2 regions of the Priestia sp. KCTC 13724 genome follow, and region 2 is predicted to be linked to the other one. Evidence: riboswitches for the same ligand, from Rfam matches in the RefSeq annotation. Region 2 holds a riboswitch; the other holds the start of a gene.
The links. Region 2 has a riboswitch for S-adenosylmethionine ahead of AC1UFB_RS14885 (M20 family metallopeptidase). Riboswitches for the same ligand answer to the same signal wherever they lie in the genome.
Positions count from the first base shown of each region.

Region 1: it holds a riboswitch for S-adenosylmethionine, as region 2 does, so the genes downstream of both, AC1UFB_RS09725 (MetQ/NlpA family ABC transporter substrate-binding protein) here and AC1UFB_RS14885 (M20 family metallopeptidase) in region 2, are expected to answer to the same signal.

Region 1 covers NZ_JBXDLD010000069.1:3,671-9,867, reverse strand. Annotated here, with positions in the region: gene AC1UFB_RS09760 (zinc ribbon domain-containing protein) at 432-635, shown strand; gene AC1UFB_RS09755 (AlbA family DNA-binding domain-containing protein) at 712-2,040, shown strand; gene AC1UFB_RS09750 (flagellar basal body-associated FliL family protein) at 2,226-2,384, shown strand; gene AC1UFB_RS09745 (DinB family protein) at 2,432-2,731, opposite strand; gene AC1UFB_RS09740 (DinB family protein) at 2,656-2,919, opposite strand; gene AC1UFB_RS09735 (GNAT family N-acetyltransferase) at 3,035-3,499, shown strand; gene AC1UFB_RS09730 (YjcZ family sporulation protein) at 3,585-3,704, shown strand; SAM riboswitch class I at 3,863-3,976, shown strand; gene AC1UFB_RS09725 (MetQ/NlpA family ABC transporter substrate-binding protein) at 4,060-4,878, shown strand; gene AC1UFB_RS09720 (methionine ABC transporter ATP-binding protein) at 4,891-5,904, shown strand; gene AC1UFB_RS09715 (methionine ABC transporter permease) at 5,906-6,197, shown strand, end outside.
Region 2 covers NZ_JBXDLD010000109.1:14,814-21,010, forward strand. Annotated here, with positions in the region: gene AC1UFB_RS14870 (5'-deoxyadenosine deaminase) at 1-503, opposite strand, end outside; gene AC1UFB_RS14875 (hypothetical protein) at 917-1,576, shown strand; gene AC1UFB_RS14880 (protein-glutamine gamma-glutamyltransferase) at 1,763-2,575, opposite strand; gene AC1UFB_RS14885 (M20 family metallopeptidase) at 2,667-3,869, opposite strand; SAM riboswitch class I at 3,940-4,044, opposite strand; SAM riboswitch class I at 4,144-4,241, opposite strand; gene AC1UFB_RS14890 (aspartate aminotransferase family protein) at 4,401-5,720, opposite strand.

The sequences.
Region 1 (6,197 bases), on a different contig from region 2:
ATAGGCGCTGTATTTTTATTGCAGGATAGTTGAAAAGCGCATCTCCATATGGAATATATACTAAAATATAGAAAAAGAAAGTGTTGCACCTTTAATGGTTGGTTTATAAAGTGAGGAGATAAGATGAAAATTAAAACAGAAGGAATATCAGAAGTTGTCCTTGAAGTACAGTCAATGGAACGAGCCGTACAGTTTTAATGATATCTGTATTTGTTTAAAAATACGAGGTGAAATTAAAAATGTGTTAAAATGGATAATAAGGAATAAAAAGTATAAAAATGGAGGTAGTTCGTTTGGATTTCATATTGTTCTGTCCAAAGAAGGTAAACAACGAGTATTGTAAGAACGGAAAAATATGAAACTTTTTAAACACTATTTCGTATTACTTAATATAAATTAGATTTTTTATTTTAACAAAGGAGATGACAGAAATGAAAGAGGCGGGATGTATAAAATGTGGTGGACAGAGCGTTGGGCAAAAGGAAGTGGCAATGACAGGCACAGGTCTTTCAAAGCTTTTAGACGTTCAGCATAACCGCTTTGTTGTGGTTTATTGTAAGTCATGCGGTTACTCAGAGTTTTATAATAAAGAAGCGTCTAAGGCGTCTAATATTCTCGATTTGTTCTTTGGTTAATTTAGAAGAAATACGACTGTTTAGCCACTTTTCATCATATGGATAAGTTATATGCATATGATGAGGAGGAGAAACTGTGAGTGATTCGTTTTATTCGCCGTTCATAAATAAAGAGGGAAGAAAGCTAACGATTGCTGAAATTTGTTTCTCTGATGTAGAAGTGATGGTTGCGAAGCAGTTAGAAGAAGGGTATCAGCTTGAATTTAAGCGAGAAGTTAGTTCCACTGTGAAGAGGAAGATTCCAAATATTATTGCATCGTTTGCCAATGAAATGGGCGGGTGGCTAATATTTGGAGTTGATGAAGATGATTACTCAATCAATTTACTTGAAAAAAAAGAGTATGAGCTCTTTATTCACAACATGCTGAAGGATGTAACGAATCCAATTCCTCGTATTTTTACTCGGTTTCTATCACCTGAACATACCACAGAGTACGGCGTCTTTGTTATTTGGATTCCAGAAGGCTTGTACCCTCCTTATATGTCATACGGGAAAGTTTATCGCCGTATTGGGAGCGGAACTTCTCCAATTTCAGAAATTGATGACCGCTATCACCTGGACCGTCTATATCAAAAGTCAAAAGACCGAATGATGCGTTTAGAAGCATTTTGCACAAAAGAATTATCTATCTATAACCGAAAGGGGCTTACGCACGGCGAAGGCTATGTTCACTATGGAATGTGCAATATGTACGTCATTCCAATTTATGACTTGTACTTATTGGAACATATGGATGAAGATAAATTAAAGCAGTATATCTTATCAAAATCAAATGAACCGAAAGCTTATCCAATGTATGAAGAAATTGAAATGAACGTTCATTTACCGTTTGTTAAAGCATCATATTCTGCAGAGTCAATTATTTTTCGAAACACTGATGTTATTGACTCCTATGATAAAACCGTTGCTTGGGAACAGTTTGTTAATGGAGCGGCAAAATTTCATATTCCAATTCCATATGTAGAAGAGCTTGATGAAGTAAAATCTGTTTTGCAAGAGTGCGTACCAAGCTACAGAAATGCTGCTATTTTTGATCAATTTCAATACGTTGATGGCCATCAATTTTTAACATTGTTACTAAGCTGTCTTGGCGAGTACATTGAATGTATGACGCAGCTCAACGCTGAATTAGAAGATATGATTGTTGTAATTGATCTTGAAAACGTGCGAAATGATGTTTTGTATTTTAACCATGGGGCATATAAAGGTTTTTTAAGAGAAGAAGGCCTAGTTTTTTCTGATAAAAAGCATTATCGATTTAATAAATCTTTTCGAGCTATGAAGCTAAAAGAAAAAAACGGTGAATCTTTATTTCAATATGTTGATTATATTATTAACGCGTTTGGTCTCTCAAAAAACAAAGCTCTTCATTTTCTTATGCAATCTTTTTATCAATCAAAGTAAAAAAATGACTATTTTTTAACAATTGAGAACATTTATACATTTTCTGAAAAAGGTATGGTATCATCAAATAGAGTGAGGGGAATAGTGGTTATTCCTCAAACTCGCTTGAATAAACCTTTCAAACAAAAGGGGATGTTACAAAGGTTTATATCAGACTTTGTGAGACATAGGGGAGAGAATGAAACATGAAAAAGGTTGGGTCCATTCTGTTAATCGTGTTAGCGCTAGCAGGATTGGGAGGGGTGTGCGCTGCTTATTATCATTTCGAGCAGCAAAAAGAAGCAGTAGATAAGTTTGTGGTAAATGAAACATACATATTAACAGTAGGAGTAACACAAATATAGAGATTTTAACCAGATATACGACGGGTAAGCTATTCAAGAAAAAAATCCTAACAATTGCTAGGATTTTTTTCTTGAATAGCTTTTTTAATTTGTTTAATTGTTTCAACATGCATTCCCTCATGGTAAAAGCTAAACAAGAACGTGCTGCCAACGTGATCAAACGAAATGCCAGCTTTATTAGTGAACGGCTTGGCTAGCTTCAAATCATAATGAGCGGGTATGAATTCTTTAATACGCTCAGTTTGAGTCATCAGCTCTTCTTTTAGTTGAATTAAGGTAGGAGGTGTTTCCTTCCATTGAGAAGGCTTTGTTTCAGCCGCGAATAATCGCTCATATGAGGCAGGCAATTGATTTTTCTTTCCAGCAAGCTCAAAACAAGCTTTTCTTGAATATATGCAATGTGCCCTAAATTCCAAACAATGTTGTTTGAAAAGCCACCGGGAGTTACTAACGATTCCTGTTCAGTTACGCTTGATAAAACTTTTAGCGTAATACTTCGAACGGTTTCTAAATGATGTAATAACAATAAATTCATAAATAATTCCTTTAGACTTGTTTCTTTTCTAGTAATATCTTTTAATTATAACAGGGAAACAGTCAAATACGGTGTAGTTTGCTTAACGAAAATAGTAAGAAGAAAGGGCGATACCATGTCTAGTTTACGTTTTGAAAAAATATTGCAAGTAACAAAGAATCATATTGAGTTGTTAAAGGAAGCTGATCCATCAGAAGAGGTTATTTCAGGCTATATTGAGAGAGGAACATGCATTGCAGGAAGAGCAGATGGTGAGTTAGTGGGGCTTGTTGTACTGCTACCAACAAGGCCGAATACGGTGGAAATTGTCAATATTGTAGTAAAGAAAAACATGCGAAATCAAGGATACGGAAAGCAATTGGTGGAAGAAGCTTTAAAGCTTTCAAAGCACTATGGATATAAAAGCGTAGAAATTGCAACAGGTAATTCAAGTATTGAGCAGTTGGCGTTGTATCAAAAATGTGGATTTCGTATTACAGGAATTGAAATTGATCACTTTGTTCATAACTATGAAGAAGAAATCTATGAAAATGGTATTCAATGTCGTGATATGATTCGACTGCGACAAATATTGAGTTAAGGGTACATATTTTTAGAAAATAGGCGTTTAGACAAGCAAAAGGATGATGCGTGCATACACTGAGACAGAAAGGATGGTGTATGTTATGTGTTTTTACGGCGGTTATTGTGGAGGATACGGCTATAATAAAGGCGGCAGTGGGTTTGCCTTAATCTTAGTTCTGTTTATTCTTCTTGTTATTGTAGGATGCGTTTGTTGGAATTAATAAAGAAAAGAAGCATACAAAAGGAGACTTTTGTATGCTTCTTTTCTTTAAATTAAAACTAATCTAAAAAAATTTATAAAATAAAATTAAAAAAATATTGACACTATATACAAACTACCTGTAGAATAGCCATCATAATAAAGTGAATAAAAAAGCAACTCTTATCGAGAGTGGTGGAGGGACTGGCCCTATGAAACCCGGCAACCTATCAGCAATCGTGCTGTAACGGTGCTAAATCCTGCGGTGTATCTTTATACACTGAAAGATAAGAGAAGCGGATTGGTTAAAATCGCTTCTCTTTATCTGCAAGAGGCGTTTTTTTTATGGAAAAAAAGAAAAGGGAGCGATTGACATAATGAAAAAAACAACAAAAGTACTAGGTTTAACACTGGCGTCAGCACTACTAATTGTAACGGCTGCGTGCGGAAAAGAAGAAGCAAAGACTTTGAGCACAGAAAAAATTACAATCGGAGTAACTGGTGGTCCTCATCAACAAATTAACGAAGAAGTGAAGAAGTTAGCAGAAAAAGATGGATTAGAGATTACCATTAAAACGTTTAACGACTATAATACACCGAACACAGCGCTTGATGAACGTGATTTAGATTTAAATAATTATCAAACATTACCGTTTTTAGAACAACAGGTAAAAGATAAAGGCTATAAAATTGAGGATGCGTTTAAAACGGTTGCGTTTCCAATGGGTATTTATGCAGACGGCATTAAAGATATAAAAGAACTGAAAAAAGGTGACAAAATTGCTGTGCCAAATGATCCAAGTAATGAATATCGTGCGTTAAAGCTATTTGAAGCGGCTGGAGTTATTAAATTAAAAGAAGGCGTTGAAGAAAAAGCAACGAAAAAAGACGTAGCTGAAAATAAACTGGATCTTGAAATCGTTGAGCTAGAAGCTTCACAAATTCCATCTCAATTAGGTGAAGTAGCAGCTGCTGCAATTAACACAAACTTTGCGATGGGTGCAGGTTTAACAATTAATGATGATGCCATTTTCCATGAAGAAATTGAAAACAATCCATATCCAAACTACGTTGTTGTACGTACGGAAAATAAAGATGATGAAGTTGTAAAACAGCTAGAGAAATACTTCCATTCAGATGAAATTCGTCAATTTATTGAAGAAGAGTTTAACGGCTCAGTTGTCCCAGCATTTTAAGGAGTGGTGAACGTGATTGAATTAAAGCAGACTTCCAAAACATATGAAGTCAACGGCAAGAAAGTGGAGGCTGTGAAAGACGTGTGCTTGACTATTGAAAAAGGAGAGGTGTTCGGAGTAATTGGATATAGCGGTGCGGGGAAAAGTACGCTGATTCGCTGTGTTAATCTACTTGAAAAACCAACGTCTGGAGAAGTATTCATTAATGGTGTAAGCCTAACGACTCTTTCAAAGCAGGACCTTCAAAAGACACGCCGGAAAATCGGGATGATTTTCCAGGGGTATAATTTATTAAAAACAGCAACTGTATATGAAAACATTGCAATTCCTCTAAAACTAGAAGGCATTGATAAAGAAACCATTCAAAAGCGCGCAGAGAAGTATTTAGAAATTGTCGGGTTGTCTGATAAAGTTAATCACTACCCGTCTCAGCTATCTGGCGGTCAAAAGCAGCGTGTTGCCATTGCACGAGCGTTAGCGCATGAGCCTGAAATTTTATTAAGCGATGAGGCCACAAGTGCCTTAGATCCAGAAACAACGGAAGCTATCTTGGAGTTACTATTAAAAATTAACCGAGAATTAGGCTTAACAATTTTTCTAATTACGCACGAATTAAACGTTGTTCAACGTATTTGTGATCGCGTAGCAGTGATGGAAAATGGAAGAGTCGTAGAAGAAGGAAAAGTAGTGGATATATTTACTCATCCACAGCATCCAACAACTAAGCGTTTTATTGGTTCAGAATCTGCATTTAATCTTCCAGAAGCTTTAAAAACAGAATATCGTAAAACTGGTAAGCTTGTATCACTTTATTTTAAAGGAAGTGAAAAGTCCAATGAACCGGCGCTTGCGATGGTTTCACGCAAATTTGATGTATTACCAAGTATTTTAGCCGGTGGAATTGAACAGTTAAAAAATGAAACGCTTGGAAAGCTGCTTGTTCATTTAAGAGGAGATAAGGAAGCTTATGAAGAAGCAATCGGATATTTAGAAAGTGAAGGCGTTATTGTAGAGGAGTGGAAATAAGATGGCTGAATTTTTTGTAGAGTGGGGAGACGTTATTTGGGAAGGCTTCCTTCAAACGTTAACCATGACAAGTATCTCATTAGTTATTGCCATCTTGATTGGTTTACCGCTTGGGATTTTACTTGTTGTAACTAGACAGGGTGGACAGTCAGAAAACAGATGGTTATACCAAGTTCTGAACTGGATCATCAACATTATTCGTTCGATTCCATTTATTATTCTATTATTCTTCATTCTACCATTTACTAAGCTTATTGCTGGAACAACCATTGGTGTACAAGGCGTAATTGTTC
Region 2 (6,197 bases):
ATTGAGGAAGCGGTTGTTTCCTGTAATGCTTTTGGCATGTTGTCCGCTTTTTTATCCATCATTACTTTACCAGCAATGGCGCGAATACCACTTTGTGCAATAGCTTCAAATGCCGAATCAGTATGATGCACGGTTTCCATATCCACGATAGTTGTAGTGCCACTTTTAATGAGCTCGCCAATACCTAATAATGCGGAGTAATAAATAGATTCTTCATCATGCGCAGCTTCTAAAGGCCATATTTTCTTTTGAAGCCAATCCATCAACTCCAAGTCATCGCCTTGTCCGCGAAACATCGTTTGGCATAAATGAATGTGAGTATGAATGAAACCAGGAACAATTGTCCGATTTGTTCCATCAATGACTTTATCGACTTTTTCCGGTGATAACCCTTTACCAATGGCAGCGATACGGTCTCCTACTATGTATAGATCTCCATATACAATGTCATTCTTTTCGTTCATCGTAATAATTTCCGCATTTTTAATTAAAATATGCTGCATTCCTTCAAGCCCCCTACTCTCTCTTTAAATCCATCGTTCTCTTGCGTTTCATTATATATCAAAAATAACTAATTATTCTGTCTATTGAAAAGGTAAAAAAAATTCCTAGCTGATTTACGCAGCTAGGAAGGTGGATCCACGAAAAATCCCAAGTCCCTTTTTCAAGAGGTTATACGAAATCGCAGGAGAATAATGTGATCTTGAATACATCATATTCTCTTTTTAACAGTAATGCCAGGAAAATGTCAGAAAACCTTACATACTTTTTTATATTTACATTTCTCCGATGTATTTCAACACATTTATTATTAAATTGTTTTAAAAGAAATTTGTCGTTTTTCCAGGAAAATATGGTAAAGTAATAGTCGTTACGATTCTATTTACCTAGTAATTATGGAAAGGGCCGACACCAAATGTTAAAAAAAGAAATGCTTTTTTGTGTATCAATCATACTTTTAGGCTTCACTTTTTTTGCAACAAAACCCGCTTCAGCAATGAGTACGGGATCTGAGCGATATACTATTTCTTCATATGTTGCTTATCTTAATACCCAGGGAGAGTCAGATTCAGCAGAGCAATTTTCAGCTTTATCTCCTGAACAGCAAGAAAAAGTTATCTACTACTTAAATCACCCAGACGAGCTACTTAATTCTATTGAAGTAACGGAATCCGTTGATTACGATGACGCGCCTACAAGCAATACAGCAGTAGCATCTGCATATGCAACGTCACGTTTTTCCACATTATCGTCTGGTGTATCACGCACGGCTTCCTATACAGCACAGTATAAAATTGCAGGGTTTACTACTACGCAAGTGAAAGCTACAGTCTATTATTCCACAAGTGGATCTAACGTTACGTCCGTACAAAGTGTGAGCGGAAAAGTTGTGAAAAACGTCAATCCCCTAGTCTCAATTTCAAAACAAAATTCCAAAACATGGGTCTCTTCTAACCGTGCTTACGGACAAATTGATTGGAATTGGAAGGTTGGGTTCAAAACAGCTGGTGTAAAGCGTCAAACTGTATATGGTACAGCCAGCGGTTCATCAGGTGGTTCATCTTCTACTCTTTAAATGAATGGAGGAGGTATTCCTTATGAAGAAATTGTCGCTGTGGATCATCGGTATCACAATTGCGCTGCTTCTTTTGTTTATTATAGCAGGGTATGCTTCTTTCTATAGCAACTAAGGCAGATTATATTGGTTCACTTCTACTCTTTATCATAGGAAACCCCCGCTTTGTGAAAGCGAGGGTTTTTCTTAACCAATGTATGTGCTTGAGCCTATTTGACTCACAACAAGAGGGAGCTTATCATAATCAACTTCAACGAGGACATCACGATGAACATAAAATTGGCTAAGGTAGCGGAAACCAACACGCGTAATGTATGACGTTAAGTAAGCAGACTCTGTTGCGTTTTCTTTTCTCTTTTCATTTAGCAGTTCAATAATTCCTTCAGCGGATTTAACGCCTACGCCGTGTCCAAAATACAAGTCGTCCCCAACGATAATCGTATTTTCACCTTGCCATTGAGGGGTATCTTCATGGTGATCAGGGTTTTTGAAATAAGCGCAGTCTCCCTCTAAAAAATCATAACCATGATGATTTTGAAGATTTAAATCTTCATCAAATTTACCGCTATATAATACTAAATTCGTAAATAATTGATTAAAATCCCTCTCTCCAATACTCTCCAACACACCTTTATAAAAAACCATAACAATCGCAACCGCACATTCAAACGCATAGAGCGAACCATTAAAGAAAATATCGTTTAATGCGACGGATGGCAACACGTTCTCTTTTAGCTTAAATCCTCCTTTTTCGGTTCGAAGCCAATATGTTTCGTTACATTCAGATTCTTTAAAAGTTGCAAATCTCGCACCACTTCTATACAACAGATACGATGCTTCTACAATTCGTAGGCGGGTAGTCAGCTCAAAATCTAACTGCATAATATTGTCATACCGATAAATTGTTTGATACTGAGCCATTTTTCTCAAAATCTGTGCTTTATTAGCTTCAAGCATGCTATATGGCACTGCATTCATATTTAATGCACGACCCTGCACAATAATAATAAGTGCGTCCCCCTTTCACTTACGTTCTTTTTATCATACGAGTGAAAGAGAGCTTTTATGAGAACGAAAGAAAAGATGTATTCTAGTCTAGCTCTGCCTGCCTCTTCGTAAATTCGTCTTTTATAGCACAAAGCGTGTCCTCTTCAGTTAATAAACGTAAGCCAATGAGAGCAAGACCTTTTGTCCCTTGAAGTAACCCTTTGTCACCTTCTGGAGATTTAGCTGCTTCACGAAATTCATCAGTGTGCCAAGCCAGCGTTTCAGCACCGATTTTGATATAAGGGTGAATGGTTGGTACCACTTGACTAACATTTCCTGCATCAGATGAGCCAATTCCAGGCTTATGCGCCGTATCTACGTCTTCGCCTAATTCTGTAAATACTTCTTCAAATACTCGATCAAAAGCGCGGTTTAGCTGAATATGATCTACTTTATTTTGAATGAAATATGCGTTAAGTTTAGCACCAGTTGCCATAGCCGCTCCCTTTGCGATTTGCTGTACTCTCTCCGTCACTTGATCACACTCTTTACGCGTTTGTGCGCGAATATAAAAGCGCGCTTTTGCATAGTCGGGAACAATATTGGGAGCCGTTCCTCCGTCTGTAATAATGCCGTGAATTTTCACATCATCCTTTACATGTTGACGAAGTGCGTTCACTCCATTGAATAATTGAATAACCGCATCTAACGCGTTAATGCCTTCTTCAGGAGCTGATGCTGCGTGAGATGCCTGTCCATAAAACTCAAAATCAATAGGATCCACAGCTAGCGTTGTCCCTGTAATACACGTTTCTTTTCCAGGGTGAACCATCATGCAAGCATTTAAGTCTTGCACAAGGCCCGCTTTCACAAAGCTTCCTTTTGCACTTCCATTCGGTCCACCTTCTTCCGCTGGGGTGCCCAACACAACAAGCTCTCCTCCTATTTCGTCAAGCACTTGGCTAAGCGCAATCGCTGCTCCTACGCTAGTTGTTCCAATAATGTTATGACCACAAGCATGTCCAAGCCCTGGAAGCGCATCATACTCCGCAAGAAATCCAATTCTCGGTCCTTTTCTTGCGGATGCTTTTTTTGCTAAAAATGCTGTATCATGTCCAGCTACCCCGCGTTCCACGGTAAAGTCTGCTTCTTCTAGCAGCTTACATAAGAGATAAGATGCAAATTTCTCTTCATTTCCGATTTCAGGATGGTCGTGGATTGCATGACTTGTATCTATGTAAGTTTGAGCTTGTTGGTTAATATACTCAATAACGCTTTCTTTAAGCTTTTCTATCTGTAAATTCATTCTTACACCCCATTTACTAAAAATAAAAAGGAAGCTTCATAGAAGAAGCTTCCTTATCTAAAGAACCTGCTTCTTATCGTTCAAGCTTCTAAGCGCTTGCTGGAATTAGCACAGTGCAATCAGCCTGTTGCTGAGGTGTCATAGGGCCAGGTCCCTCTACCTCTCTAGATAAGAAAACGTACAGTATGTAGTTATAAAATAATAAAACCTCCACTTACAGTGTCTTAATGACTGTAAGAAGAGGTTGGGATCATGTAAGTAAGAACCAGCTCTCTTCTTATCTATCAAGCACTGCTTGTTGGAGTTGGCACGGTTCAAATGTCCGTTGCCGAGGTTTCACAGGGCCAGTCCCTCCACCTCTCTGGATAAGAAGTTTGTCGAATATTGTAGAATATTGTTGATAACTTAAATCCTATGTTACACGCTGAGCAAAGGAATGTCAATGACTTTTCTGAAAAGATTTTTCTTTCTAACAATATGATACCGCTATCATAACTAGACCAACAAAAAAGAGTGCCTTAAGCACTCTTTTTATACATTAATAGCAACTTTTTGCTCATATAAATGAATAGCCTGATCTAGCATAGCAAGACCTTCATCAATCTGCTCTTTCGTTACGGATAAAGGTGGAACCATACGAATCACTTCGCTTGCATTGCCACAGAAATAGAAGAGAACGCCTTGTTCAAGAGCTAAGTCTAGAATTTCAAATAGTGCATCCCCATTGGGTTCACCTGTTTCAGGATGTACAATCTCAATTCCGATCATAAGTCCCACTCCACGAATGTCTCCAATTAGCGAATGCTTTTCTTTTAACAGCTCCAATTGTTTGAGCGCATAAGCACCCATTTCTTTTGCATTTTCGAGAAGATTTTCTTCTTGAAGCACTTCAAGTGTAGCAAGCGCAGCCGAACAGCCAATTGGATTACCGCCAAACGTAGTGCTATGCGTGCCAAGAGGCCATTTTTTCATAAGCTCTTGTGAAGCCACAGTAGCACTTAACGGAATGCCTGAAGCGATGCCTTTTGCAATAGCCATAATATCTGGCACGACGTCAAATGTCTGTGCAGCAAACCATTCTCCAGTACGTCCAAAACCTGTTTGCACCTCATCAAAAATGAGTAAAATGCCATGACGGTCACAGATTTCACGAAGCTTTTTCATCCAGCTTTTTGGTGGAATGATATATCCACCTTCACCAAGAACAGGCTCTAAAATAACAGCTGCTACTTCTTCTGGCGTTACTTGATGCTTAAACAAAGTATTAAAGTCTTTTTCAAGCTTGTCTTCAAAATAAGCATCTACATTAACACCGTCTGGACATTCTTTTGGATTGGCATATGGAATTTGATAGGTTAAACCAGAAGGCTGCTGAAACTGACGGTATTTACTTTTTGAAGTTGTGACGCTTAGCGCTCCCATTGAACGTCCATGAAAACAGCCTAAGAATGACACGACGTAAGGTCGTTTTGTTACGTGACGAGCAAGCTTTAAAGCGCCTTCAATTGCTTCCGTTCCGCTGTTTCCAAAGAAGAAACAGTCCAGGTTACCAGGCGTAACTTTTCCTAATTCGTCAGCTAATCTCAAGATAGACTCATACATGATAACGCCAGAAGGTCCATGAAGTAACTGGTCAGCTCCGTCTTTAATAGCTTGCACAACTTTTGGATGCCGATGTCCAACATTCGTTGTTGCAATTCCAGATGTAAAGTCTAGGTATTGTTTGCCGTCTAATCCATAGTAGTAGCACCCTTCTTCTTTTATAACGGGTAGATTTGGATGATCTTTTGCCATAGTAGGTGCTAAAAGTTCAGGCATTCTGTTAAATAGATGATTCCAATCGTTTGACATAGTAATCCTCCTGTTTTCTAACAAATTATTAAAAATATTCTAAAAACATTTGATGTCTTTATGATAAATGATGTGCATGCCGATGTAAATGAGTGTTTTAGGAATGATGACTCCATCATAGACTACGACTCTACAGGGTTTGTATATAAAATAGATTATTTTTATTTTTATGCTTTTTTTCTTTTCAAAACTTCTGATAAAACTTTGATAGAATAATATTTCTGTTTTATTCTACTATGTATTTTTATAAAAATCAATTGCATATATATAAATTTCTATGGTGACTAGTAGTTCTTATTTAGTTATTAAGAATGGGCTCTCCGCTTAGTGTAATTTAGAAACCACTCTTTACACATAGCTACATTTGTCGCACGAAGCATTCTAAAACACTAGCATTTTATTAATTATATGCGAGTAAAAGACAAATTGGCTGATTTAAGCTTGGTACACTACCAGACTTAAACCAGCCAATCTGTT